2 regions of the Bacillus sp. GW823-FHT06A11 genome follow, and region 2 is predicted to be linked to the other one. Evidence: riboswitches for the same ligand, from Rfam matches in the RefSeq annotation. Region 2 holds a riboswitch; the other holds the start of a gene.
The links. Region 2 has a riboswitch for FMN ahead of AC1Q8L_RS04830 (ECF transporter S component). Riboswitches for the same ligand answer to the same signal wherever they lie in the genome.

Region 1 (14,923 bases), on a different contig from region 2:
CGCTAGGTAACACGATTGTATTTATGCCACCACTTGCTTCTACTTTTGAAGAGATTGATGATATGTTACGCATTTTATATAAGGCAATCTCAGATGTTACGGAGGGAGAATAATGAGTGGTTTTTTCATAACAGCAACTGATACTGAAGTTGGAAAAACAGTAGTTGCAGGTGCTATAGCAGGTGTATTTAGAGAATTAGGATATAACGTAGGGGTATATAAACCGTTACAAAGTGGGCATGTTGCATCAAACCCTGAGGGAGATGCGGCAAGGTTAAAAGTACTATCAGGTGTACCGACACAAGAAAATGAAATTTGCCCTTATTCTATTGAAGAACCACTTGCTCCGAGACTTGCCATGAAAAGAGCTGGAAGAGTAGTAAAGTTAAAAGAAATTACTGATTACTATAATGAACTATTAAAAGAGTTTAATAGCTTATTTGTAGAAGGAGCAGGTGGGCTTGCTGTCCCATATACAGAAGATGCTTTAGTAATAGATTTTGCAACAGAATTACAGTTGCCTCTTATTGTAGTAGCTCGTCCTACATTAGGAACAGTAAATCATACAGTGTTAACGATTGCTTACGCAAAGGCGCATGGCTTAACCGTAGCGGGTGTCATTTTATCAGGTTGCAAAGAATGTGAAATGGAAAGAGTGCAAGAAAATAAAGAGATGATTGAAGAGCTGAGCGGGGTACCAGTTTTAGGATTATTACCATTCTTTGAAGGTGAGTTTACGAAAGAAGAAGTATTGGAATCTGCAAAAGAATATATTATGATTTCAAAATTAGAGGAGTTTATCCAAAATGAATCAAACGTGGCGGGCGCATCTTCAATCTAAATTACAACAATTACATGAGCAAGGGCAGTATCGAAATTTATATGTAACAGAGAAGGCAGAAGAGACTTGGCTTATTCGAGATAAAAAAAGGATGTTAAATTTAGCGTCAAATAATTATTTAGGGTTAGCTGGAGATGAAAGGTTAAAAGAAGCTGCTATTGCCTGTACAAAAAGATGTGGAACTGGAGCGACTGCCTCTCGTCTCGTTGTAGGAAATCATCCATTATATGAAGAGGTTGAGAGAAGCATATGTGACTGGAAAGGTACTGAAAGAGCTTTAATTGTAAATAGTGGGTATACGGCAAATATAGGTGCCATATCTTCTTTAGCCTCTCGGCACGATATTGTTTTTAGTGATAAGTTAAATCACGCAAGTATTGTTGATGGAATCATATTAAGCGGGGCAGAGCATAAAAGGTATCGTCATAATGATTTGGATCATTTAGAGAAGCTGTTGAAAACAGCGTCACCTGAAAAGCGGAAATTAATCGTAACTGATACCATTTTTAGTATGGATGGTGATACTGCTTATTTGAGAGATTTAGTACAGCTGAAAGAGAAATACGGGGCAATCATTATAGTCGATGAAGCACATGCGAGTGGAATATATGGAATCGGCGGAGCTGGGTTATCTCATATAGAAAAAAATCTTGCTCAAAAAATTGATATACATATGGGGACGTTTAGCAAGGCTTTAGGGTGTTATGGTGCGTATTTGACAGGTGATGAAATTTATATAGAGTATTTACAAAATATGATGAGAAGCTTTATTTTTACTACAGCTTTACCACCAAGTACGTTAGGAGCAGTGCAAAAAGCAATTGAAATTGTAAAAGAAGATAACGAAAGAAGAGAGAACCTTATAGCAAACGGAGAATACTTCAGAACTAAATTAAGGGATGCTGGTTTTGATATTGGGAATAGTTCAACTCATATTGTACCGATTGTAGTCGGTTCAAATGAACATGCTTTACGATTTAGTAAAAGGTTGCAAGAGGCAGGGATTGCGGCTATTGCAATTCGTCCGCCAACTGTGCCGGTTCATAGCTCTCGAATTCGCTTTGCAGTTACATCGCAACATACAATAGATGATTTAAAATGGGCTATTGATCGAATTATTCACATTGCGAAAGAAGAGGAGATTTTCGTATGAACGAGCTAAAGATTATTTTTATCCCAGGATGGGGAATGGAAGAGAATATTTGGGATTTAGTATTTCCGTATTTTAAAGGATACCCTGTTCAAAGCATAGATTGGCGTAATGTGAAAGAACGAAGTGAATTTGCGGAACGAATTGTAGATGTAGCGCATAATGACAACGTAATTTTAGTTGGATGGTCACTAGGAGCGTTAGCAGCAGTTGAAGCTTATAAAAAGATTCAGGCAAAAGGCATCGTATTAATTGGTGGTACTGCTAAATTTACAAATACGAGCGACTACAGTAACGGATGGAATGCTTTGCATGTAGAACGGCTGAAAAGGAATTTGGCGAGAAGGAAAGAAGATACGCTCAAGCGGTTTTATGAAAATATGTTTACGAAAGATGAGCTAAAAGAGAATAAAAACTTTGAAGACATTGTAGACCGTTTTAAAGGTGATTCTATTCAGTCTTTACAACTAGGTTTGGATTATTTAATAGAAACAGATATGAGAGAAGAACTAAAAGAAATTAAAGTACCTATACTACTTATTCACGGAGAACAGGATGTAATATGCCCATTGTCTGCGGCACGTAGTATGACGGAGAATAGCAGCAGCGAGCTGAAAGTAGTAAGTGATGCAGGGCATGCGTTATGTGTAACGAATTTTGAATATTGCGCAAATGAGATAATTCAATTTATAGAGGGGATACGACATGATCAACAAAACGTTACTACAAAAACGGTTTAATGGGGCAGCCGTATCTTACGATCGATATGCAAATGTACAAAAAAAGATGGCACATTCATTACTTTCAATCTTAAAGGAACGATATAGTGAAACGGCATCAATACGTATTTTAGAACTGGGGTGCGGGACGGGGTATGTAACAGAGCAATTATCAAAGTTATTTCCGAAAGCACATATTACAGCAGTTGATTTTGCTGAAAGTATGATTGCAATTGCGCAAACTAGACAAAATGTAAAAAATGTAACGTTTCACTGTGAAGATATTGAGCGATTACGATTAGAAGAATCATATGATGTCATTATTTCAAATGCTACATTTCAATGGTTAAATAATTTACAACAAGTGTTAAGAAATTTATTTCAACATTTGTCTATAGATGGGATATTACTCTTTTCAACGTTTGGACATGAAACATTTCAAGAATTGCATGCTTCGTTCCAACGTGCGAAAGAAGAAAGAAATATAAAAAATGAAACATCGATTGGTCAACGTTTTTATTCGAAAGATCAGTTGCTTCATATATGCAAGATAGAAACAGGGGATGTGCATGTTTCTGAAACATGTTACATAGAGAGTTTTACAGAAGTTAAGGAATTTCTACATTCTATTCGAAAAGTAGGAGCGACTAATAGCAATGAAGGATCATATTGTCAAAGTCCCTCACTCTTTCGTGCGATGCTGCGCATATACGAAAGAGACTTCACGGGAAATGAAGGGATAATGGCAACGTATCATGCTTTATTTATGCATATAACAAAAGAGGGGAAGAGATGAAATGAAACAAGTACAAACAAAAAGGGATTGGAAAAAACTTGCATACGACGTAGTGGAAGAGAAGATGATTACGAAAGAAGATGCAATAGCGATATTAGAAGCTGATGATACAGAAGTTCTAGAAATTATGAATGCAGCTTACATCATTCGTCATCATCACTTTGGTAAGAAAGTAAAATTGAATATGATTATTAATACGAAATCTGGATTATGTCCTGAAGATTGTGGATATTGCTCACAGTCTATTATTTCAGAAGCACCGATTGATAAATATGCATGGTTAACGCAGGAGAAGATTGTAGAAGGGGCACATGAAGCAATACGCCGTAAAGCAGGTACATATTGTATTGTAGCGTCTGGTCGTCGTCCGACGGATAAAGAGGTAAATCACGTAATTGGAGCAGTTAAGGAAATTCGTGAAACGACAGACTTGAAGATTTGTTGTTGTTTAGGTTTCTTAAATGAAGATCAAGCAGGACGTTTAGCGGAAGCGGGCGTGCATCGTTATAACCACAACTTAAATACACATGAAAATAATTACGATAGTATTTGTTCAACTCATACGTATGATGATCGTGTTGATACAGTTCAAAAAGCGAAACAAGCGGGCATTTCTCCATGCTCTGGAGCGATTTTTGGCATGGGAGAAACAATTGAAGAGCGTGCTGAAATTGCATTTGAATTACAACGTATAGATGCAGATTCTATCCCTTGTAATTTCCTTGTTGCTGTAAAGGGAACACCTCTTGAAGGGCAAAAAGAGTTAACGCCAGTAGAATGTTTAAAAGTACTGGCAATGATGCGTTTTGTAAACCCGACAAAAGAAATTCGTATTTCAGGAGGACGTGAAATCAATTTACGTTCTGTACAGCCAATCGGTTTATTTGCAGCAAATTCTATTTTTGTCGGGGACTACTTAACGACAGCTGGACAAGAGCCGACTGCAGACTGGGGTATGATTGCAGATTTAGGATTTGAGATTGAAGAGTGTGCATTATAAGATAGATGAAAAAGCAAACTTGTAAAAGGTTTTGCTTTTTTTGTAAATAAAATGTAATAAATAGTTGTGAACGCTTGATATTATTGGTTTTTGAGCGGAAAAAAGAATTTTTGTGGACGAATTTTCCAAGCCCTAGTTGTACATAGTAAATATGTAATTTATATTGGGTTGGAGGATTTTACATGTACAAATACATATTAGCGATTATGACTTGTTTAATTTTAATAAAAGCAATAAGTTCTGATCCAGTTAAGGCTGCTGAAAATCCTGAACAAAAAGAGATGCAACAAAGAATCGAACAACACTTTCGAACGAAAGCTGAACATTTTGGATTGAAAACGGAAGGAAAAGATTTAAAGGAAGTTAGAAAAGAAATTACTATTATAGAAGAAGCGAAAAAAAGAGAGAATGTATGGAGAACAGCACAAGCTCTTCATATAAAAACAGAAGGAAAAACGATGAATGAATTAATAAAAGATGTACAAAAAAAGGTGAAAAAATAAAAAGAGGCCGAAGCCTCTTTTTTTATGCCCATTGTTTTGATAAGTGAGCCATTTCAATTGCAGCAACAGCTGATTCATATCCTTTATTACCAGCTTTCGTACCTGCGCGTTCAATCGCTTGTTCAATTGTTTCTGTCGTTAATACGCCGAAAATAACTGGGATGTCCATTTGTAGTGATAAAGACGCAACACCTTTTGCTACTTCATTACAAACGTAATCGTAGTGAGTTGTAGCACCTCGGATTACAGTACCTAATGTAATAACAGCATCATACTTTCCGCTACTAGCCATCTTTTTAGCGATTAAAGGAATTTCAAATGCACCAGGAACCCAAGCAACATCAATATCATTTTCTTCTACACCGTGACGCTTTAATCCGTCTAAAGCGCCGCCAAGTAACTTGCTTGTAATAAATTCGTTAAAACGTCCAACAACAACTCCAACTTTTAATCCTGTACCAACTAAATGACCTTCGAATACCATAATAAATCTCTCCTTTAATTATAAGTTTAGTAAGTGTCCTAATTTGTTTACTTTCGTTTGTAAATACGATTTATTCTCTTCTTTTGCTGGCATTTGCAACGGTACACGCTCGACTACTTCTAAATCGTAACCTTGTAAGCCAGCAATTTTTCTTGGGTTATTCGTTAATAATCGTAAACTTTGTAAACCTAAATCTTTTAATATTTGTGCTCCGATACCGTAATCACGAAGATCAGCAGGGAAGCCGAGTTTTTCATTTGCTTCTACAGTATCGAATCCTTCTTCTTGCAATTTATAAGCACGAAGCTTATTAAGAAGCCCAATGCCTCTTCCTTCTTGTCTCATATAAAGAAGAACACCTTTTCCTTCACGCTCAATTTGAGCAAGTGCTGCATGGAGTTGTGGTCCGCAATCGCAGCGATGTGAACCGAATACATCTCCTGTTAAGCATTCAGAATGAACACGCACAAGTACCGGTTCACCTATTGAAATATCACCTTTTACAAGTGCGATATGTTCTTTCGTATCTAATGAGTTAGAATAGCCAATTGCGTGGAAAGTACCGAAATCTGTAGGTAATGTAATTTCCACCTCTCTCGTCACAAGTGTTTCATGATGGCGGCGGTAAGCAATTAAATCTTCTATTGTAATCATTTTTATATCAAATTGTTTTGCGCATTCTATTAAATCAGGTACACGTGCCATCGTGCCGTCCTCATTTATAATCTCGCAAATAACTCCAGCTGGTTCGGCACCGCATAGCTTCGCTAAATCAACAGCAGCTTCTGTATGACCTGCACGACGCAGGACACCGCCTTCTTTCGCAATTAATGGAAAGATATGTCCAGGTCGATTGAAATCAGCGCCTTTTGATGCGGGGTTTAACAATTCTTGTATCGTAGTTGCACGTTCGTGAGCGCTAATCCCTGTTGTTGTAGAAACATGGTCAATGCTCACTGTAAACGCAGTATGATGTGAATCTGTATTATGAGATACCATTGGTTCTAATTGTAGACGTTCTGCGTACCCTGCTGTAATCGGTACACAAACGAGACCACGGCCATGTGTAATCATAAAATTAATTGTTTCTGGTGTAATGTACTCTGCTAAAGCAATAAAATCGCCTTCATTTTCTCGGTTTTCATCATCACATACGATAACGACTTTACCTTGTTTTAAATCTTCTAGAGCTTCTTCAATACGATGAAACATTATGCTTCCCCCTTATAGAAATCCGTTTTCTTGTAAAAAGCTTTCAGTCATTGAACCTACTCGTTTTGTAGGTTTAGTAATAAAGCGTTCGATATATTTACCAATCATGTCACACTCAATGTTTACGATATCTCCGGCATTTTTTTCTCCAATGACAGATTCGCTTACTGTGTGCGGAATGAGTGAAATCGTTATGGAAGATTCGTCTATATCAAATATCGTTAAACTCGTTCCATCAACAGCAATGGATCCTTTATGCAAACAATAGCGCAGCAGTTCATCAGAAATTGCTATTTTGTAATAGACGGCATTGTAATGTTGTTTTTTATTTAAAATCGTTCCGATGCCATCAATATGTCCTGAAACGAAATGTCCACCGAATCGTCCGTTTGCAGCCATTGCTCGCTCTAAATTTACTTTAGAGTGCGGTTTAAGCATGCGAAGTGATGTCGACTGCATCGTTTCAGGCATTGCATCAACTGTAAATGAATTAGTTGTAAAGCTTGTTACAGTTAAGCAAATACCGTTCACCGCGATACTATCACCTAAGTGAACATCTGATAAAATTTTCTTTGCATGAATCGTTAATTTCATCGCTTCTCCGCTTTGTTGCATGTTTGCTATCGTTCCTAATTCGTCTACAATTCCTGTAAACATTCCGTCACCTCGTTTCGGGCATTCGCAACAATTTTTATATCATCACCAATTTGTTTCATCTCTTGAATTTTCAAGGAAAGTGCATCTTGTAATTTTGAAAAACCATTTCCTCCAAATAAAGTAGGAGCATCTTTCCCACCAATTAATTTCGGGCTTATATAGGTTACAATTTCATTAAAATTGTTTGTTTTTAAGAAACTTGCATGAATCGATTGGCCACCTTCAACGAATAGAGAAAGAATTTGTTTTTCTCCAAGAAAGGAAAGAAGGTCCTCAATTTCTATATGCTTCGTTTCCATTTGGAATATAGCTATATTTTTAGATTCATAAGAAGATATCTTCTCTTTCTTTACATCCTTACCGACAATAATCCATGTCGGTGCTAAACCATCTGTTATAACATGAGAAGATGGTGGTGTTCGTAAATGGGTATCTAAAACAACGCGAATAGGATGTTTCCCACCATTTGGAATTCTTGTTGTTAAATGAGGATTATCAGCTATAACTGTATTCACTCCAACAAGAATTGCATCATGTATATGGCGATATTGGTGAACATCAGCACGTGCTTCTTCACCTGTAATCCACTTACTTTCACCAGTTACAGTTGCTGTTTTTCCATCTAAGCTCATCGCTGTTTTGATTGTTACAAAAGGGCGTTTCGTTTTCATGTAGTGAAAAAAGTAGCGATTTAATAAAACTGCTTCTGCTTCAAGAACACCGGTAGTTACTTCAATTCTAGCTTCCTCTAATCTTCTTTTTCCGTTACCAGAAACGAGCGGATTACAATCGAGAGTAGCAATTACAACACGCTTAACTCCTTTTTCGATGAGCAATTCACAACAAGGTGGTGTTTTTCCAAAGTGGCTACACGGTTCCAGTGTTACATAAACGGTAGCGTCTTTGGCGTTCTGACCAGCCATTTGAAGGGCATGAACTTCTGCGTGTTCTTCACCAGCTCGTAAATGAGCTCCCATACCAACGATGTTTCCATCTTTTACAATAACAGCACCAACCATAGGATTTGGACTTGTTTGTCCTGATGTTCCTTCTGCTAACAGCAGGGCAATCCTCATATATTCTTGATCTGTCATTTTCTTCACCTCTCCTAAAAAAATCAAAAAACCCCAAGGATTTAATATCCTTGGGGTTTGGGAGACGTGATTTCTAGAAATATAGTTTGAATACGAAAGCATAGGAAAGAAACCTAACGATAATTGATATTTCTGCATAAGGAAAAAACCTAGCAAAATATCGAATTTTTAAACGCTAGTTGTCTCTTTTTATTTCAGTATAAAAAATAAGTATAGAAAATTAAACATATATAAAGAATCAAAATGAATCTTTAAAAATATGCATACTGAAATAAAAGTGTATTCACTATATAAAAAACTAGAAACATATCCTTCTCCCATCCAGACTATACTGTCGGCCCTAGAGTTTCACTAGATCCACCGTTTTCGAGTTGAAAACGGGTCACGGACTTAGAAGTTTTCACTTCATCACCGCCGGTTGGGAATTTCACCCGACCCCGAAGGATGCTGTTTGCTCAAATTATAGCACAAAAAAAATAAAAGGCTAGTAAAAAATATTCGAATGTGAAGAATTGTGTGAAAATATATGCAGGCTGGAATGGAAATAAAAGTATTAGAAATGTTGTAAGGAGAAGGGATATAACGGAGTTGCTAAAAAGAAAAAACATGCACAAAAAAATGTGCATGTCACATGTAAAATTATTCTGCCTCTGGTGCTCTAACAACAGACTCGAATTTACCTTTATGCGAAGCGTCGCAATAAGGCATATTTTTTGATAAACCACAACGGCATAAAGAAAATGCCGGTTTTGCTGGGAATACATTCCCTTGTGAGTCGACTAATTCCACGTCCCCTGTAACGCGAAAAGAGCCATTATCATTTACTTTAATTTGTACTTTTGCCAACGTTATCCCTCCTTCCCAAACGCTTAATTTCATCATATAATCAAGGGAAGTGCTTGGCAATATAAAGTGAAACTTTAATTAGTGGGGGAGGCATCCTCCACTAATTATTAGTTGAACCAATCGGGCTTTTAGGGGCAGTTAATCTCCCACCTAACTTCTCTGTTTCAGCCGAATTTTGAGGTGGGAGTTTTACTGCCCGCAAATAGCGGGGAAAAAAGAGCACTTTGTTTGAGAAAGAAGAGAGTGTTATAATAGTTTTCATAACTGACTAGAGTAAGGTGACGAGAGATGGATAAACAATTACATACATTACGAAACATTGCAAATGAGCGCACGTGGGCATCATTTTTGAATGATAATCATCCATATAGTTTGTTACATTGGTCCATTGCAGGTGTAGGGCAAGAGGTAAAGGATGTTTGGTTACTTCAAGATGAAGTAACATTTCAAACGACAGAATTTCCAACGTTAGATGATGCAATGCAATGGATTTCTGAAAATATGGAACAAGTTACAGACGTTTTAGCGCAATAAAAAAACAGGCTTATGCAAGCCTGTTTTTTGTTTCTTTCACATATGTGTTTAAAAATTGATCGATGGCTGCTTCGTACTCTTCTTTATTTTCGTTATAAGAGCAAGCGTGTGCACCGTGTTCTGCAATATAAAGTTGCTTATTATTTTCTTTCGCTTCATATAACGCTTTTGTCATATCAGCTAAAATATAGTCGTCATCTTTACTATGAATAAAGAGAACGGGATTGTTAATGTTTTTTATACAGTCGATTGGTGAAACTTCACGAATTGTATAACCGTCACGAACTTTTAAAAATGCGTTTGCTAAAGGTAATAAAGGCCATTTTGGTAAATGGAATTCAACCTTTAAACGGTGCTGTAATTGTCCGTGAAAATCAGAGAAAGGACAATCTGCAATATAGAAATCAGCGCCATCTTCTACAAGTCCTGCGTATTGAAGAATTGTTGCGGCTCCCATAGATTCACCATGAATACCAAGTGTAATATTGGTTCCAAAACGGTTTTTTAGCCAGTCAACTACGGATTTCAAATCATGCTTTTCATAGTATCCATAGCTTGTTGTTTTTCCGCCAGTTTTACCATGACGACGATGATCGTAAATGAGGACATTATATCCCCTTTTTAAGAATAAGTTTGCATATTTTACAGAGTTTATTTTATTTACAGTTACACCGTGGCAAAAAACCATAAACTTATTGGAATGACCAGCAGGAATGTAATATCCGTGAAGGTCGTATCCGAATTGTGAAGGGATATGAATTTCTTCTTTATGAAGAGCATCAAAATCCTCTATACGAAAATGTTTTTTCGTTTCTCTTTCGAGTACTTCTTCCTCTGTTTTTTTCTTTAAGTACATCACTTTATTTGTAAAGAAAATCCCAAGGGCAGTTATTGCACCTAGTATAGTAAACAATGCTGCAAAAAAACGTTTCATACTTTACCTCATCCTCCAAATACCGTTACATGTGATACACTTATATTGTATCACAATGATATAAAAGGGGAGAAATAGGAAATGCTGCATATACAAAAAATTACGCCAGCGATGAAAGAAACAATCCGAATGTTCATGTGTAAGAACTGGGGAAGTTCATTGATGGTTTCACGTGGTAAGGGACATCAGTTAGAAGAGTTGCCAGGATTTGTTGCGCTCTCAGATGACAGAATAATCGGAATTATAACTTATGAAGTGACCGGAAATATGTGTGAAATTGTATCGCTAGATAGCTTTGAAGAAAGAAAAGGAATAGGGACGAAACTTGTGGATTGTGTATTACAAGTTGCAGAAGAAGAGCGGTGCAGAGAGGTTTGGCTTATTACAACAAATGATAATATGAATGCGTTACGATTTTACCAAAAACGTAATTTTGTAATGACTAATTTATATGTGAATGCGGTAGAGGAGGCACGAAAAATAAAGAAAGAAATTCCACGTATTGGATATGATAATATCCCAATTTTACATGAAATTCAGTTGGAGTATCATTTAGTCAAATGATGTAACAATTTTCAGAAATATGAGTTATTAATCTTGACGGATATTGTAATTTAGGTTACCGTAAAATTGTAATCTATTACCATATTAAGGGGTGACGATGTGGCAACTATACGTGATGTTGCAAAATTGGCAGGTGTTTCAGTCGCAACCGTTTCACGAGTTATTAATGAAAAAGGATACGTTCATGAGGACACAGTAAAACAAGTAAAGGAAGCAATTGAAGAATTACGTTATAGGCCAAACAGTGCAGCGAAGCCACTATTTAAAGAGAATTCAACGATAATTGCATTACTTGTAGATAATTTATGTAACCAATCAAACATCACTTTGCTACATTGTATTGAGGAAATAGCATATAAAGAAGGCTATCAAATCATTATTTGTAATATAGAGAATAAAGATAGATACATACATATGCTGAAGCAAAATAACATTGCAGGTGTTATTTTGACGAGAGCAGTTTTTAAAAGTGTAGGAGAAATTCCATTTCCGTTTGTTGTGATCGATGAGCAACAATCACATGGAAATTATTATGAAAGTGGACAGAGAGCTGTTTCTTTATTAAAAGAGAAAGGGTGTCACTTTCTTGCATATTTCGGTGAGGGAGAAGAAAGTGAAGAAATGGAAGATTATATAGCAGGGTTTTTAGACGCTGTTTGGGATGAAGGAATCTCTTATCGAGAAGAATGTGTACAAGGGTATACAAATAAACAATTTATTACATTATTGCAAAACAATCCGTATATAGATGGAATTGTAACCTCAAGTGATCAGATTGCTATTGAGTTAATTCGGTCAGCGAGATTTCTAAATATACATATACCAGATAAATTAAAAATTGTTGGACCTAATGGGAGCATAGAGTGTGAATGGATAGGTTCATCACTACCGGCAATTGAAAGCTATGTCAAAGATAATGGAAAATTAGCTTTTCAACAATTAAAAGGAAAAATAAAAAAGTAAAAGGTGCGTTTTATACGCACCTTTTTATAATGTAATTGCGGCAATAAAACCAAATATAAGTAACGGTATATTGTAATGTAGAAAAGTGGGTACACATGTATCCCATATATGATGGTGCTGACCATCAGCATTTAAACCGGATGTTGGTCCAAGGGTACTATCCGATGCTGGAGATCCTGCGTCACCTAGCGCTCCGGCTGTACCGATAATAGCAATTGTGGCCATTGGACTAAATCCAAGCTGAATGCAAAGAGGTACAAAAATGGTTGTTAAGATAGGGATGGTTGAAAAGGATGAACCAATTCCCATCGTAACGAGAAGTCCAATAACGAGCATAAGAAATGCAGCGAGTGGTTTATTATTTCCGATTATATGTGCACTCGTTTGCACCAGAGATTCAACATGTCCTGTTTTTCGAAGAACAGCGCCGAATCCAGCGGCAGCAATCATAACAAAGCCAATAAAGGACATCATACGCATTCCGCTTGTTAATATCGCATCTGCTTCTTTAAGTGGTAGACTGCCGCTAACCGATAAGACGATAATACCTGCTAAAGCACCAAAAATCATTGATTCTGTTGTTAATTGAACAGTTAATGTAGCAATGATAGATAATAACCCGAAAGTAATGCTACGTTTTGTATAGGGAACGATTTCATTTTCGGTAGTATGAATTTGTTCTGTTTCATACGTACGAGGTTTTCGGTACGTAATGAATACCGCTACACATAATCCAATAATCATACCAATTGCTGGAATAGTCATTGCTTTTGGAATAAGTGTGACATCAAATGTAAGGCCGCTTTGCGCAGCGTTGGTTTGTAATACGTCATGATAAATTTTTCCGAATCCTGCAGGGATCCACATATAAGGAGTAATCAATCCAAATGTAATAATACATGTGACAAGTCTGCGATCCACTTTCAGCTCATTTAATACTTTTAAAAGTGCTGGAATTAAGATGGGGATGAAAGCAATGTGAACAGGAATCACATTTTGTGAGAAACAAGCCATCGTTAAAATAATGAATAAAATAAGTATTTTAGAATAAACTTGTTTTTTCGTGTCTTGTTCATTGCCAATCCATTTTAATGCAGTTTGAATCATAGCATCTGGAAGTCCTGTTTTGGAAAGGGAAATAGCGAAACCACCAAGCATTGCATAACTTAAAGCGATTGGAGCACTGTTTCCAAGACCAGTTGTAAAAGTGTTAATCGTTTCTGAAATACCGAGTCCGCCGATAATTCCGCCTGTTAAAGCTCCAACAATGATGGCGACAATGACCTGGACACGTAACAAACTAAGCAATAGCATAATTGCTACTGCGACGAGTACAGCGTTCATAATAAATGTAATCTCCCTAAATTTTTATTCTGTTAAGACAAGTAAATATGAAACATTTTGCGATGTTTATACATACTTGCGACATATTATTATAAAATGTTTTCTATGAAATGTAAAAGAGCCTTTTGTTACTAATGCTGAAAAGCTAGCTCTTGTTTAATTGATTGCAAAGAATTAGCGAATAATTCTGGTTCTTCTAAATCAGGAGAATGTGCTGAATTTGGGAACCAAATCATCTTTTTTATAGGCGCTTCAATAAGATCGCAATATTCCTGAACGAGTGCATAAGGAGTTTGATAATCATAGCGACCAGAACAAAAATAAACTGGAATAGATAAACTTGAGATAGAAGAAAAGAAATCGATTGTCAGCATTTCTTCCCATAAAATTCCAGATTTTAAATTTCCTACGAGAAACTTGAACCAATCTAATAGCGTATACTCAGGAGAAAAGAACCCTTTTCGTATGAAAGAAAAGGAAGATCCGTTTTGGATTGCGCCTCCAAATGTGCCAAGCCACTTTCTTTGAATAATGAGACGTCTCGTATCTAAAAATGGTGGTTTGCCTAATTTTAAAAGGGAAGCTAATGCTTTTTTATGATCATGTTTTTTTGCAGAATGAATTAAATGTTGATATAGCAATTCTTCATTTTGTTTCATATGTACAATTTGCCCAATACCGATGTAAGCCTCGATATACTTTGGATATTGATGTGCTATGTTAAGCCCAATAATACTTCCCCAAGAATGACCAGCGAGAAATAGTTTTTGTTTGTTGAACCTTTTAAGTACATATTGAATCACTTCTTTTGCATCGGAAACGAATTGTTCAATTGTGAAATTTGCTCCGAAATCTTTCATTGAAAAGGATTTACCAGCCCCGCGCTGATCCCAATTAATAACAATAAATTGCTTCTCTAATTCTTTTTGAAAATGGCGAATAAATCCGATTTGTGCCATCCCAGGTCCGCCGTGACAGCATAATAAAATAGGTTGCTCTACGTTTTGTCCACGCATAAGGAGAGTTTGTTTTCGATTATTTATCATAACGCTTTCTATCGTAGCGATACTATTAGGAATGAGTTGTTTGTTTTCGTTATAGAACTGAGGGGTGTAGCTACGAAAAAGCATATTGAAAACCTCCTTTTGTGAAATCGTATGAATCGCACAGGCTATTCATTTTGCATATACTGTTAGAAAATCATTGTAACATACCATACTAGTGTCATTTCAACACGGGAGGAGGGAAATTGTGACGATTGGAGAAATTATAGATGGTTTAA
Region 2 (14,923 bases):
AACGTGAAAGTGGAAGACGGAAACGTTTTAGCAGAAAAGGGACGCTTCTCGCGTTGGGGTCCATATGTAAATCATATCGGTCTTATTATCTTTTTATTCGGTGCGATGCTTCGTTTTTTACCGAGTATGTACGTAGACGAAGCACTTTGGTTACGTGATGGTGAAACGAAAGAAATACCAGGGACGGATGGACAATACTACTTAAAAAACGAGAAATTTATAAAAGAAGTTTATGATAAAAGTAAGGACAAGGAAGTTTTTGAGGAAGCGATTGATCGTGTAGGCGATAAAATGATTGCGAAAAACTTCCAAACGAATGCTGTATTATATAAAGCTGTGGGCGAAAATATAGCAGGGCAAAAACCAAAGTTGGAAAAAGTAAAAGAAGCGGAAATTCGAGTAAATGAACCACTGAAATTTGATCAATTTGCAGTGTATCAAGTGGATTATAAAGAAAGTGAATTTAAAAGTATGTCCTTCAACTTGCAAAATAAAGAAAATAATCAAAAATGGGGACCGATTAAAGTAGATTTAACGAATCCTAAGGAAAAATATGATTTAGGAAATGGTTATTCTCTAGAACTATTAAGCTATTTTCCTGATTTTTATTTCGATGAGAATGGAAAACCAAATACAAAAACGAAATTACCGAACAATCCTGCATTTGTATTTAAAATGTTTACACCTGAAACACCAGATGGTGAAGTGAGTTTTGTTGGTATTCAGCAAAATATAGAACCTGATGGAAACAACAAATATAAAATGTCGTTTGCAGGTGTTGAAATGCAAAATGCAACAGCACTTACTGTAAGAAAAGATTTAACGCTTTGGATTCTCGGTATTGGAGGGTTTATATTTATGGTTGGTGTCATTCAAGGTATGTATTGGAATCATCGCCGTATTTGGATACAACGTGTTAATGATGAATGGTGGATTGCAGGGCATACGAATAAAAATTGGTTCGGTTTAAAGAAAGATATTGAAAGAGTAATAGAAGGTACAGCAATTCCACAGCCAAATGATAAAGTAATCGATAAAAAAATTAGTTAAGGTGGGGAAACGATATGGTGCAAATAAGTAGTAACTTTCTCTTTACCGCATTTATTTTATATTTAATTGCGACTCTATTTTTTGGTGGAGCCATTAAAGAAAAGGGTCATAAATGGGCAAATGTAGGAATAACAATTACAATTTTAGGGTTTATAGCACAAACAGTATATTTTGTTACAAGGTGGATCGCATCAGGGCATGCACCAGTTAGTAACTTTTTTGAATTCGGTACATTTTTCGGCATGATGCTTGTAGGAGCATTTATTGTAATGTATTTTATGTACCGTGTAAGTATAATTGGACTATTTGCATTACCAGTTGCGCTTTTATTAATTGCCTATGCAAGTATGTTTCCGAGGGAAATATCTCCGCTTATTCCATCTTTAAAAAGTAATTGGTTACATATTCACGTGACGACTGCAGCAGCAGGACAAGCAATTTTAGCGATTAGTTTTATTACGGGCGTTATGTATTTATTAAAAAATGTAGATCAATCAACGAGAAGTAAACGGACATTTTGGCTAGAGACGGTAGTATTTACACTTGTTTGTACAGTTGGATTTATTGGAGTAACAACGGTATTTTCTAGTATGAAATATGAAGCGAAGTTTCAATGGGTTGATAAAAATGAACAGCAACTGGAAATGAAGTACAATCTTCCGGCTTTAGTTGGACCGCATGAAGGGAAGTTACTGACAGAAAATAAATTAGAACCGGCAGTTGAAGTTCCAGCGATTGTAAATGCGAAGAAATTAAATACTGTTATTTGGTCAGTGTTAGTTGGAACATTACTTTATATTGTATTAAGACTTGTTTTACGGAAGCGAGTATCGGCAGCACTTCAGCCGTTAGTAAAGAATACGAATAGTGATTTACTAGATGAAATCGGATATCGATCTATTGCAATTGGATTCCCAGTTTTCACATTAGGAGCGTTAATTTTTGCAATGATTTGGGCTCAAATAGCGTGGACGCGTTTTTGGGGCTGGGATCCGAAAGAGGTTTGGGCACTTATAACGTGGCTCTTTTATGCTGCAGTACTACATTTACGATTATCTAAAGGGTGGCATGGAGAGAAATCAGCTTGGCTTGCAGTAATTGGTTTTGCAATTATTATGTTTAACTTTATTGTAGTAAACTTAATTATTGCCGGTTTACATTCATATGCATAGAGAAATAAAATAGGAGAGTGCATGTCACTTTCCTATTTTATTTTTGTCAACTTTTCTTCTTTTTTGAGAAAAACATGACAAAGTAGCGGTTGATTTTGTAAAATGATGTCGAGGACATTATATACTGTTCAAAAAAAATACATAGTTTTGGAAAAAAATTGAACAAAATTTATTATTCTTGTGAAGCATAATATGGGAAGTGAAACATTTAGAAGATTGCTTAAATAAACGAGAATAGCGCAACATAATAGTAAAGAAGGGTAGGTGTGAACCGCTGAAGTGAGAGTACGCAGCGGGTAGAGATGGAAAATGAATCAAGAATTTTAATTGTAGATGATGAGGATCGTATTCGTCGTTTATTGAAAATGTACTTAGAAAGAGAACAATACACAATTGAAGAAGCAGATAATGGTGATACAGCTTTAGAAATGGCGTTACAAAATGATTACGATTTAATCTTATTAGATCTTATGATGCCTGGTAAAGATGGCATTGAAGTATGTAAAGGGGTTCGTGAGAAGAAAGCGACACCAATTATTATGCTGACAGCAAAAGGTGAAGAAGTAAATAGAGTACAAGGATTTGAAGTTGGAACAGATGATTATATTGTAAAGCCATTTAGTCCACGTGAGGTCGTGCTACGTGTGAAAGCGGTATTACGTCGTGCTGTACCAACAACATTCTTTACACAAGATACAACGACAAAAGATGTTACTGTATTCCCGCACTTAACAATTGACAACGATGCACACCGTGTTACTGCAGATGGTAATGAAGTAAACTTAACGCCGAAAGAATATGAGTTACTATTATTTTTAGCGAAAGCTCCTGATAAAGTATTCGATCGTGAGCAACTGTTAAAAGAAGTATGGCAATATGAATTCTTCGGAGATTTACGTACAGTTGATACACATGTAAAGCGTTTACGTGAGAAGTTAAGCAAAAAATCACCAGATGCAGCGAAAATGATTGTTACTGTTTGGGGTGTAGGTTACAAATTTGAGGTTGTGAACGACTGATGCTTTGGAGAAGTGTAGTAGGGAAGTTATGGATGACCATATTACTTCTCGTTTCGTTTGTTCTTGGATTTGTTGCGATTTTACTTTCACAGTTTTTTAGAACGTATTATGTTGATATGAGTGAAGCTAGGCTTCAAAAAGTCGCAACAAGTGTTTCAGAGTTAATTGAAGAAGGTGCCGATGTAAAAACGATTGAGAATATCGCTTACAAATTCTCTGATCCACTTTCAAGGATTATTATTGTAGAAGATGGTAAAGAAATCTCTTCTTCACCGAAACAAGAAGGCTTAGTCACTCTTACAATGGATGACTTAAAAGAAGATAAAGAATTAGCGGCTGTGTTTACAGACAAAAAAGAAATTAAGAATAACATTAGAAAAGCCTCTAATAGTAGAAAAAATAAAAATACTGAAAATGATATTATGATTGTCGGAAAACCAGTGCAATCAAAAAATCAAAGTGCAGTGTTTGTATACGAATCTTTACAAGTGCCGATACAAGGTATGGAAAGAACGACTGATTTTATATTCTTATCAGCAGGGATTGCGATTATATTAACAACTTTCTTTGCATTCTTCTTATCTACTCGAATTACAGCACCACTTCGTAAAATGCGTGAGGTTGCTTTTGAAGTGTCGCGTGGGAAGTTTGATGCGAAAGCCCCTATGGTATCTCAGGACGAGATTGGTGAGCTTGCAACGGCCTTAAATCAAATGGGGAAACAGTTGAAGTTTAATATGAATGCCCTGCAGCAAGAGAAAGAACAGTTAGCAAGTATTTTGAGTAGTATGGCAGATGGGGTTATTACATTAAATCAAGAAGGTGAAGTTGTAGTAATCAATCCGCCGGCTGAACATTTCTTACAAGTTTGGCAAGAAGAAAAAGAGATAGAGCTCAGTAAAAAACTGCCTTCTGAACTTGTTGAACTATTCCATCTCGTTGTAGAAAGCGAACAACAACAAGTTGTTGAAATTAATTTACAAAAAGGGAACTATGTAGTTCTTATGACGCCGCTCTACAATCAAACGAAAATTCGCGGGGCTGTAGCAGTACTGCGAGATATGACGGAAGAACGTCGTCTTGAAAAGATGCGTCAAGACTTTATTGCGAATGTATCGCATGAACTTCGTACACCGATGGTCATGCTGCAAGGGTATAGTGAAGCAATTTTAGATGATATTGTGCAAACGAAAGAAGAAATTAATGAGTTTGTTCAAATCATTTATGATGAATCCGTTCGTTTAGGTAAACTTGTAAATGAATTATTAGATTTAGCACGCATGGAAAGTGGTAATGTAGAGTTACATATAGGTGAAGTGGACATACATCCGTTTGTTGAAAAAATTGGTCGTAAATTCCAAGGGATTGCAAAGGATAAAGAAGTTGAACTAACAGTTGATTTCAAAAATCCAATTGAACAATACCCGTTTGATGCAGATCGTATGGAACAAGTATTGACGAATTTAATTGATAACGCAATACGTCATACGAACGCAGGCGGACATGTAACACTTGTAATTGATACGAAAAATAATGGTCTCATTTTTGAAGTACAAGATTCGGGCGTTGGTATTCCAGAAGAAGATATTCCATTTTTATTTGATCGTTTCTATAAAGCTGATAAAGCAAGAACACGTGGAAAAAAAGGTGGAACAGGACTCGGGCTTGCGATTGCGAAAAATATTGTTCAAGGCCATGATGGTAAAATTTCTGTATCAAGTGTTGTTGGAGAAGGAACTACATTCTCTGTCTATTTACCGAATCGTATAATTTAGATATACGTTTTTAAAGTTGATAATGAATAAAGTTCTGCTGTTTTTTATTTTTTTGTAAACTCAATTAAATAAAGAATGGTAGAACTTTTTTCTATGTTGCTCGAATAAAGAATAACAAGAGAGGTGCTGTGAAGAAATGAAATTATATACAAAAACAGGAGATAAAGGAACGACAAGTGTAATAGGTGGTAGGGTTGATAAAGATGATATCCGTGTGGAAGCGTATGGAACAATAGACGAGGCGAATTCTCATATCGGATATGCAATGACTAAACTACAAGGCGGGCCTTTCGGAGATATTTACAATGAACTTGAAACGATTCAACATGAACTATTTGATTGCGGGGGAGACTTGGCGATAGTAGGTGAGAAGATACCTTATAAAGTAAAAATTGAAATGGTCGAAAACTTAGAAAGTAGGATTGATTCGTATATAGAAGAAGCACCGCCGCTAGAGCGCTTTATTTTACCAGGTGGAAGCGAGTCGGCAGCTGCTATTCATATTGCACGTACAGTTGTAAGGCGAGCAGAACGATGTATCGTGTCCTTACAAAAAGAAGGAAAAATAAATGAAGTTGTTCTAAAGTATGTAAATAGATTATCTGACTATTTATTTGCAGTAGCTAGAGTAATAAACGCTCGATTACAAGTAAAAGATGTAGAGTATAATCGCAGTGCAATCGTTTTTCGTGATAAGAAAGAGAAGGAAGTGGAGTGATTCACTTTCTTTTTTGTATACTTTTTTCTGTAATATACCAAAATAGAGAAGGTATGGTGGTAATTAGAAAACGGAGGATGTATATGAAAGTTTTAAAATACGGCATTATGTTATTGACAGTACTGTTTTTATCTCAATTACATGTGTACGCAGAGGGAAATCAATGGGCATGGCCTGTTGAAGGACAGATAAGTGATTATTTTGGGACAAGACACGGAAAACACTACGGTATAGATATAGCGGCACCGATCGGCACGCCTGTGTCAGCTATTCAAGAAGGGAAGGTAACAAAGTCTTATTATTCAAGTAGTTATGGAAACGTTATATTTATTAAACATGGAGAATATGAGGCTGTGTATGCACATTTAAATAAGAGATATGTAGTTCAAGGGGATTATATTTCAAAAGGAGAAAAAATTGGAGAAGTAGGGAACACGGGAGAATCGCGAGGTGCACACTTACATCTAGAACTTCATCAAGGAAGATGGACGATGGCGAAAAAGAATGCGATGAACCCATTGCTTGTTTTAAGTGAACAAAGAAATGAAGTTGTTTCTTCATCATTATATGTCGTACAAAAAGGGGATACTTTAGTTAGTATTGCACGGAAATTTAGTATGACACTTAAGGAAATTAAAGAAAAAAATGGATTGCAGCAAGAGCTAATTTATCCTAATCAACAATTATATGTTAAGTAAAGGCACCGTCTCAAAAATTAAACTTTGAATATTCTTAAATAAGGTTCAATGTAAATGAAATTATATGGGCGCTTCTCCTAGAAGTATTGAGTGAATTAGAGTATCTATATTTAAAAGAAAACCGTCCCAAAATTTATTTTGGGACGGTTTCTTTTACCAAAAAATAAAGACACATATAAATCCAGAAATAGCTAAATAGCTATATAAGTAAAAAACTTTTGTTCTTGTTTTCTCTTTTGTTCGAAACAGTACGATAGTCGGTTCAATTAAACCGATTGTCAAACAAAGTAGGCCAAGAAGCATACAACCAATCGAAATAGAATACAGGGCGATTTGTGGTGCTTGAAATGGAATCATCCATTTTAATAAAAATGCAATAAGTGCAGTGTAACAAATGCTACCGATGTATTTATTCAGTGGTGTATTAGAACGAAAGCCAGGAAGTTTTTTTAAGAAAGAGCGGGAAACAACTTCTGTTTGTAAAGATGTATGCTCTTCAATAATTTTTTGAGCTTCTTTTCCTTTTTGAAAAAGAGATAAGATCCAATTTCGCTCACCCTGAAAAATAAATTGAGAAGTTGTCAAATAGTGATCAATCTTCACTTTACTCCAACTCTTCCACGGATGACGCTCACACAATTTTAATTTACTTTCTGTTTTCTTATCATACTGATAAATACTGATGCCATCTTCATCGAAAGTAGCATAGTATGTCTCGTTTGAGAATGTGCCTAAATCAATTGGGCAGTAGAAAAGTAATTCTTTTTTTAAGTAAAAGTATTCTTTTCTTAAGTTTTTTTTCATTGCTTCTCGAATAGAATGTCTCTTTTCTTTTTTCATGACATTTCCTCCATAACTCAGAAAATGTTCTTATCTTAACAATTCAATATCTTATCACTTTTAATTATATATGACTAGGTAATTCAAAAGAGAAATGCCGAATAATAAAAAATATGGATTGTATTGTAAAATATTTCGCAATTCATTTGTTGTTACGAAAAATAAATAACTAATTTTAAATAAGTTACAATTTTTTAGTTCACAATGTTATGAGGTTGTTGTATAATGAAGGGGAAAATAGAATATCGGTCTATCTTCGGGGCAGGGTGAAAATCCCGACCGGCGGTGATGAACTATTTATGATTTTGTTCTAAGCCCGCGAGCCGTTAAGGCAGGATTTGGTGTGATTCCAAAGCCGACAGTATAGTCTGGATGGGAGAAGATGGAGGTTCAAGCGTTCAAAAAAGATATGGATTTGAACGTCTGTTTGATGTGCCTTAAATTCTCCCTTTGTGTAAAACACAAAGGGTTTTTTCGTTCTATGAAAAAATAGGCATAGCAGAACCTTTCCACTTTCCATGAGATGATCGATGGAAAAGGAGAGAGAAAGATGAAACAAAAAAACAGTGTAGTGCAGATGGTGAGTGTAGCGATGCTAAGTAGTATTGCATATTTACTAATGATGTTGGATTTCCCGTTCCCAGGGCTTCCGCCATTTTTGAAAATTGATTTTAGTGATGTACCAGCTCTAATTGCAGCAATTATCTTTGGACCAGTAGCAGGAGTGATTGTAGAGGCGATAAAGAACATTTTACATTACGGGATTCAAGGAAGTTTAACAGGAGTACCAGTTGGAGAAATTGCAAACTTTATTGCAGGATGTTTATTTATTGGACCAGCAGCTTTCTTATTTAGAAAGTATCGTACTGTGAAGAGTTTAACGACAGGATTAATGCTAGGGACAATTACAATGGCACTTATTATGAGTGTATTAAACTACATCATCATATTCCCGGCTTACACTTGGTTTTTAAATTCACCGGCTATGTCTAGCGAAGCTATCAGAACAACGGTTGTAACGGCAATCTTACCATTTAATTTAATTAAAGGAATTGTTGTAACAATTGTATTTGTAGCATTATTCTCACGCCTGAAAGTATGGGTGTTTGCAAAAATGAAAAATGCATAATATATATTAAAACCATTAGTAGTGTGGAACTACTAATGGTTTTTTATTAAGGAAAATAAAATTTAGATACAAAAAACGCCCCTCATCAATATGAGGGGCGTTTTTTGAAGTTAATAAAAGACTATTCGAATTTTAAAGCGTCTCCGTCGAATGATTCGTCAGCAACTTTAATTGAGTCAGTTGGACAGCCTTCGAATGCATCCATCATATCTTCAATTAATACATCTGGAATTTCAACGATACCTTGGTTATCGTCTAATGTTACAAATGCAATACCTTCATCATCATAGTCATAAATGTCTGGTGCAGCAGCGCCACAAGCACCACATGCAATACAAGTATCTTTATCAACGATTGTATATTTTGCCATCTTTTTTCCCTCCTGATAATATGTATGTGAAAAGCTCGCCATAAAAATTATAACCTTATTGTAAAACGGTTTGTGAAACTTTTCAACATAAAATTATAATGATAATGCTTATCAATTAGAGTGTCAACTTATTTTTGAATTATGTCATAAGATTTTCAAAATACGTAAATGTGATTTCGTTTGATACAATAGAATATATACAAGTATATAGTTCTTATATGATAAGTTTAATGAGCGACAGTAGATAGTGTAATTGTACTGAAAAGAATGAAGTTAAGATTGGAAGGTGGAAGCGGTCATGCAAATACAATATACTTTGTTGCATTGTTTAAAACAATTGAATGGTGAAAGAACCGTTTCTTCTATTTATTATTTACTAAAGGGCAAACGTTCTTCGCAAACTTTACAAGATGGAAATATGTTCCGGATTTCTTTTTTATTCGGAATATATAAATCATTAAATAGAAATGACTATGATGGTGAAGTTGTAAAGTTGTTGCAAGCGGATTTTATTCAAGAAATACATGAAAATACATATGTGTTAACACCTACGGGTAAAATGCAGTTACATAAATGGGAGGAAGTTTATGCTTTTCCAGCACATTTGCATGGTTTACATTATGGTGAATTAGGTGAAACATTTTGGAAAAGATTATCATTGATTATTCAAACCATATCAAATTTACAACAGAATAATACGAAGTTTATCCCAATTCAACAAGATACAGAAATAATGATGTGGGTAAAACGTTTTCTAACAGGAAGGCCATATAAAAGAAGTGAGTTGGCGAGGAAACTATGGACGGAAGTACATAATCTTTTGGAAAAGAGTAATGCGATAGAAGCGACGATTGTAACATATCGACTAACGGGCTATGAACGTATTGGTTGTACATTGCAACAATTAGCAGAAATTACAAAACAAGATATATTCAGGGTGTATTTTTTATTTTGGGGTACAATGCATTTCTTTATACAAGAAGTTCGTGATAAAGAAAATGAATTTCCACTATTAGCTGAAATTATATCTTATCCAAATGAGAGAGCTGAATTATTTAGTTTATCCACGAAAAAAACATATAATTTTTGGAGACAAGGGCGTTCTTTAGAAGAAATAGCGACGATTCGGAATTTAAAGGTTGCAACGATAGAAGATCATTTTGTTGAAATTGCTTTGCGAGAAAAAGATTTTTCTATTGAAATGTTTATGGAAAAAGAAAAGATAGACAAAGTAATAAAAGTAATTGAAGCATTACAAACGCGGAAGTTACGTGTTTTGAAACAAGCTGTTGGAGAAGATATCTCTTATTTTGAAGTTCGTCTTGTATTAGCGCGGATGGAGGGTGTAAATGAAACTTGAAGAATATTTATATAAGTGGTTTGGATATTCTGAATTTCGTCCAGGTCAAAAAGGAGTTATTACAGATTTATTAGAAGGAAAAGATGTGATAGCAATGCTTCCGACTGGAAGAGGGAAATCTATGTGCTATCAGTTTCCGGGGCTTATGCGAGAAGGAACAGTGCTTGTTGTATCACCGTTATTATCTTTAATGGAAGATCAAGTGACACAATTAAAGTATGTTGTGAAAAACCGAGTGATAGCATTTAATAGTTTTCGGACATTAAATGAAAAAAGAGAAGCGATGAAAAAATTATCTTCATATAAATTTATTTTTGTTTCACCAGAGATGTTACAGTCGGAGTTATTAATTAGGGAATTGAAGAAAATTCATATTTCATTATTTGTTGTTGATGAGGCTCATTGTATTTCTCAATGGGGTTATGATTTTAGACCGGACTATAAGAAACTAAATGTAGTTATTGAAAATATTGGTTCTCCTACAGTATTAGCATTGACAGCCACAGCGACAAAAGGGGTACTACAAGATATCTCAGACAGTTTAAATTTAAAGGGTGCCGCGGAACATGTATACTCTATTGACCGTCCTAATATTGCAATGGAGGTGCAATTTGTAGAGACGATAGAAGAAAAGAAAGAGGCGCTTTTGGAGCAGGTGATGTATTTACAAGGGCCGGGAATTGTATATTGTTCAAGTAGAGCGTGGACAGAAAGGTTAACGGAATACTTGAGAGGAAAAGGTGTTACTGGTGTAGCTTTTTATCATGGTGGTATGGAACATGAAGAGCGTATGTTAATTCAACAACAGTTTATGAACGATCAATTGCAGCTTGTAATATGTACAAGTGCATTTGGTATGGGGGTAAATAAGGCGAATACGCAATATATTATTCATTTTCATTATCCAACTAATATAGCTTCTTACTTACAAGAAATCGGAAGAGCTGGAAGAGATGGCGAACCGAGTATAGCTATTTTATTGTGTAGTCCGTTGGATCATGATTTACCAATTTCAATCATTGAGGATGAATTGCCAAGTAAGTCGCAAATACAATTTTTATTTTCTTTACTACAAGAAAGAATGTTTCAAACGAAAGAATTACCAATAGAAGATGTAGAAGAAATTTGTTATAATGCAGCAAGATTTAATGAGCAATATTGGCGTTTCGTTCGTTATCATCTCGAACAGGTTGGAATTATACAACAACGAAGATTATTATTAGAGAGTTTGTCAGATGAAATTATGAACCGATTAATAGCTGAAGTAGAGATAAGGTTGCGTAATAAATATAGTGAGCTAGAAAATATGAAGTCATGGATACGAGTTAAAGGATGTAGACGTGAATATGTGTTGCAACAGTTCGGTTATAGGAAAGAGAAAGAGTTAAATAATTGCTGTGATTATTGTGGTATTACAAAAGAAGATTATAAAAAAAGACGAGCGCAACAATCGGATTTCGACTATAATTGGGAAACAGAGTTACAAAAGCTTTTCGGCCTAGAAAAGATGGGGGAATGATGAACATTCAAAGGCATAATGTTGAAGATATGAGTCCGCAGGAAATAAGGCTGAATCTATATATAACACAGTTAATTATTATCGGTATTGGCTGTTTACTAGCATATATATTATTTCAAGATGTAAAAGAAGTGTTTAATTTATGGAGATGGGAACCAGTATCTATACTTATTATAGGTGGTTTGTTAGCGATTGGTATTGTGTTATTAGATTATGTTGCAATGCGAGTGTTTCCAGAGTCTTGGTTTGATGATGGTGGTATTAACGATAAGATGTTTCGAGGAATGTCGGTTCTGCATTTACTCATTATTACGTTCGTAATCGGTTTTGCAGAAGAATTTTTATTTAGAGGTGTAGTGCAGACTCATTTTGGAATTGTAATTGCGAGTTTCGTATTTGCAGTGTTACATATTCGTTATATAACAAAGCCATTTTTGTTTTGTTTCGTCTGTTTCATTAGTTTTGTCTTTGGTTATGTATTTGAATGGACAGGGAATTTGTTTATAACAATCTTTGCACACTTTCTTGTTGATTTTATAATGGGACTCCAATTAAGAAAATAAATGGAAGGTGGTGGTGAACAACATGAGGAAACGAATTCCTGATTTTGAAGAGGAATTAGAAGTTGAGCGAGTAGAAGAAAAAGAAAGTTTACCGCCGCGTAGTGAAATTCATAGAAATAAAGAGAAAAAACAAAAGTTTAAAATAAATCATATTTTCGTCCGGGTTTTAACATTTCTATTCATTCTGCTGCCGATTAGTATTTTGTGGTATACGGATAAATATATTCAGGTGAAGGGCGATAGTAATAATGCCGGGAAAAGTGCGTTTGAAGTAATCTTCTTTGATTCAGCTAAATCTGAGTCGCAGAAACAGTCTGAAAAAGCGATAACGCATACTGTGAAAGAGGGAGAAACTTTAGAAAGTATAGCGAAGCAATATTTTTCAGATGAAAATGGGGTTGAAGTAATTAAAAAGTATAATAACTTGCAAGAAGATGAAGTGAGTGCAGGTCAAGAATTAAAAATTCCGATAAAAGATAAGTCCACAAAGCAAGAGAGCTAGTGAATTAGGCGAACGCAGTTTGTTATAAAAGCCTAGGGTTATCTTTATGATGAGGGGAGTAAAAAATATGATATGGATTATATTATTCAGTACTCTCATAGGAATGGGGATTTTATTACTTCTTGTGATGTATAAAGAAGCGATGCGTAATACAGTGTTGGAACATACTTTAGTATTTAAAGAATTTCCGAAAAGTTTTCAAAAAGTAAATGTGTTTTTTATTTCTGATATTCATAGAAGAGTCATTTCGAATTTGTTAATTGAACAAGTAAAAGGAAAAGTAGATCTCGTAATTATCGGAGGAGATTTAGCAGAGAAAGGAGTCTCTTTATCAAAAATCTCTGCCAATATTCAAAAGTTAAGAGAGATAGCTCCTGTATATTTTGTGTGGGGAAACAATGATTATGAGATAGAATATCATGAATTAGATGCTTTATTATTAGAAAATAACGTAAAAGTTTTAGATAATACAAGAGTGGTATTTGAGTCTGAATTAGGTGAGAAAATTTGTTTGCTCGGTATAGATGATGTTGGATTGCACCGTGATCGTTTAGATTTGGCATTGGCGGATTGTAAAGAAGATGGTTTTCGTATCTTAGTTAGTCACAACCCTGATATAATAAAAAAGATGTCTGGAAATGAACAGATTTCACTTGTATTAAGTGGACATACGCATGGAGGACAAATCCGATTATTCCCATCTAAAAAATATTTAAAAGGTGGCGTATATAACCATTTGAATACGATTCTCTTTGTTAGTAATGGGTACGGAACAACATTGATACCACTTCGTTTCCGAGCGCCTGCTCAAACACATATTATTACATTGTGCGGAGGGAAATGATGCCAACTCTTAGTGGAAAATATAATATAAAAGCTGTTTCAAATATAATTGGAGTTCAGCCGAGTACGCTTCGCGCATGGGAAAGACGATATCAAATTATTGCCCCAAAGCGGAATCAAGCTGGGCATCGTTTATATACAGAAGAGCATATTCAAATTTTAAAATGGTTAATGGAAAAAGTTTCTTCCGGTATGATGATTGGACAAGCAGTTCAGTTATTAGAAGAGAATCGTTTGCAGAGTACAGTTCAAAAAGAGATACATTTCGATAAAGAAGTTGTTTTAGTGGACGATTTGCTACAAGCTTTGTTAAAATTTGATGAAATTACAATTGCTGCATTATTAAACGAAGCTTTTAGTATATATTCAACAGAAAAGGTTGTTGCCAGTATCGTTCTTCGAGTGACAGACAAATTATTAACGTCAAAAAATAATAATGAGATTTCAATGGTGCAATTTCAATATGCACTATCATTTTTACAAACGCGTCTAGGGATGGTGTATCACAATGCCTCAATGTTTTCTTTTTTACACAAAGTTATTGTGTTAGAAAAGAATGCATTGAAAGGATTTATTTTTTCAATTTATTTACGCTTAAAAGGATATGAGGCGATATATATTAGGACAAGCTTAGCTGAAGATGGTATGTTGTCAGCGGTAGAGGAAATACAGCCGAAATATGTATTTGTATCTTTTGCTGACGAACTAGAAATGAAAAAGACGATGAACTTTATAAATGTATTACAAGAAAAAAGGGAATCTCTTTCTGTTGGATTTATCGGAAAGCTAGGCGTTCTAAACCAGTTGGACATTGAAACAATCTTAATTGGTGATACGAAAGAAGAATGGGATGAATGGTTAAAAATGTCGGAATAGTTGTTCGAAAAGAACCATCTATTTTCTATTTCATATAATAAAAATTAGATGCATTGGTTACGTAGGGAGGGTATGAGATGAGGCTGGAACGATTAAATTACAATAAGATAAAAATTTTTCTAACATTTGATGATTTATCTGAAAGAGGATTAACGAAAGAAGATTTATGGAGAAATGCGCCGAAAGTACAGCAATTATTTCGTGATATGATGCAAGAAGCAAATAAGGAATTAGGATTTGAAGCAGATGGTCCGATTGCAGTTGAAGTGTTTTCTCTACAAGCACAAGGGATGGTTGTAATTGTAACGAAAGAAAATCAAGAAATTGATACGGATGATGAGTTCCGTGACGAGTTTATTGAAATGCAAGTGACTCTAGATGAAAGTGAACATATATTATATGAGTTTGCTACGCTAGATGACATAATTAACCTGTCGAATCGCTTATATAACCTTGGTGTAACTGGCGGAAAGCTATATACGTGGGATG

Region 1: another riboswitch for FMN. It lies ahead of ribD (bifunctional diaminohydroxyphosphoribosylaminopyrimidine deaminase/5-amino-6-(5-phosphoribosylamino)uracil reductase RibD); the one in region 2 lies ahead of AC1Q8L_RS04830 (ECF transporter S component).

The regions. Positions count from the first base shown of each region.
Region 1 is NZ_JBXAHS010000002.1:654,200-669,122, forward strand. Features, by position in the region: gene bioA (adenosylmethionine--8-amino-7-oxononanoate transaminase) at 1-113, shown strand, start outside; gene bioD (dethiobiotin synthase) at 113-841, shown strand; gene bioF (8-amino-7-oxononanoate synthase) at 807-1,994, shown strand; gene AC1Q8L_RS11955 (alpha/beta fold hydrolase) at 1,991-2,731, shown strand; gene bioC (malonyl-ACP O-methyltransferase BioC) at 2,697-3,506, shown strand; gene bioB (biotin synthase) at 3,508-4,506, shown strand; gene AC1Q8L_RS11970 (hypothetical protein) at 4,689-5,009, shown strand; gene ribH (6,7-dimethyl-8-ribityllumazine synthase) at 5,032-5,493, opposite strand; gene ribBA (bifunctional 3,4-dihydroxy-2-butanone 4-phosphate synthase/GTP cyclohydrolase II) at 5,512-6,705, opposite strand; gene ribE (riboflavin synthase subunit alpha) at 6,718-7,362, opposite strand; gene ribD (bifunctional diaminohydroxyphosphoribosylaminopyrimidine deaminase/5-amino-6-(5-phosphoribosylamino)uracil reductase RibD) at 7,344-8,456, opposite strand; FMN riboswitch at 8,762-8,905, opposite strand; gene AC1Q8L_RS11995 (CDGSH iron-sulfur domain-containing protein) at 9,096-9,302, opposite strand; gene AC1Q8L_RS12000 (DUF2552 family protein) at 9,591-9,836, shown strand; gene AC1Q8L_RS12005 (alpha/beta hydrolase) at 9,847-10,770, opposite strand; gene AC1Q8L_RS12010 (GNAT family N-acetyltransferase) at 10,852-11,334, shown strand; gene AC1Q8L_RS12015 (LacI family DNA-binding transcriptional regulator) at 11,434-12,297, shown strand; gene AC1Q8L_RS12020 (Na+/H+ antiporter family protein) at 12,322-13,641, opposite strand; gene AC1Q8L_RS12025 (alpha/beta fold hydrolase) at 13,773-14,771, opposite strand; gene AC1Q8L_RS12030 (ribbon-helix-helix domain-containing protein) at 14,893-14,923, shown strand, end outside.
Region 2 is NZ_JBXAHS010000001.1:974,709-989,631, reverse strand. Features, by position in the region: gene resB (cytochrome c biogenesis protein ResB) at 1-1,050, shown strand, start outside; gene resC (cytochrome c biogenesis protein ResC) at 1,065-2,222, shown strand; gene resD (DNA-binding response regulator ResD) at 2,525-3,241, shown strand; gene resE (sensor histidine kinase ResE) at 3,241-5,016, shown strand; gene AC1Q8L_RS04845 (cob(I)yrinic acid a,c-diamide adenosyltransferase) at 5,153-5,734, shown strand; gene AC1Q8L_RS04840 (peptidoglycan DD-metalloendopeptidase family protein) at 5,818-6,432, shown strand; gene AC1Q8L_RS04835 (hypothetical protein) at 6,586-7,272, opposite strand; FMN riboswitch at 7,521-7,660, shown strand; gene AC1Q8L_RS04830 (ECF transporter S component) at 7,823-8,401, shown strand; gene AC1Q8L_RS04825 (ferredoxin) at 8,523-8,771, opposite strand; gene AC1Q8L_RS04820 (YpbB family protein) at 9,070-10,131, shown strand; gene recQ (ATP-dependent DNA helicase RecQ) at 10,121-11,650, shown strand; gene AC1Q8L_RS04810 (CPBP family intramembrane glutamic endopeptidase) at 11,650-12,213, shown strand; gene AC1Q8L_RS04805 (LysM peptidoglycan-binding domain-containing protein) at 12,236-12,715, shown strand; gene AC1Q8L_RS04800 (metallophosphoesterase) at 12,783-13,559, shown strand; gene AC1Q8L_RS04795 (MerR family transcriptional regulator) at 13,559-14,434, shown strand; gene AC1Q8L_RS04790 (genetic competence negative regulator) at 14,512-14,923, shown strand, end outside.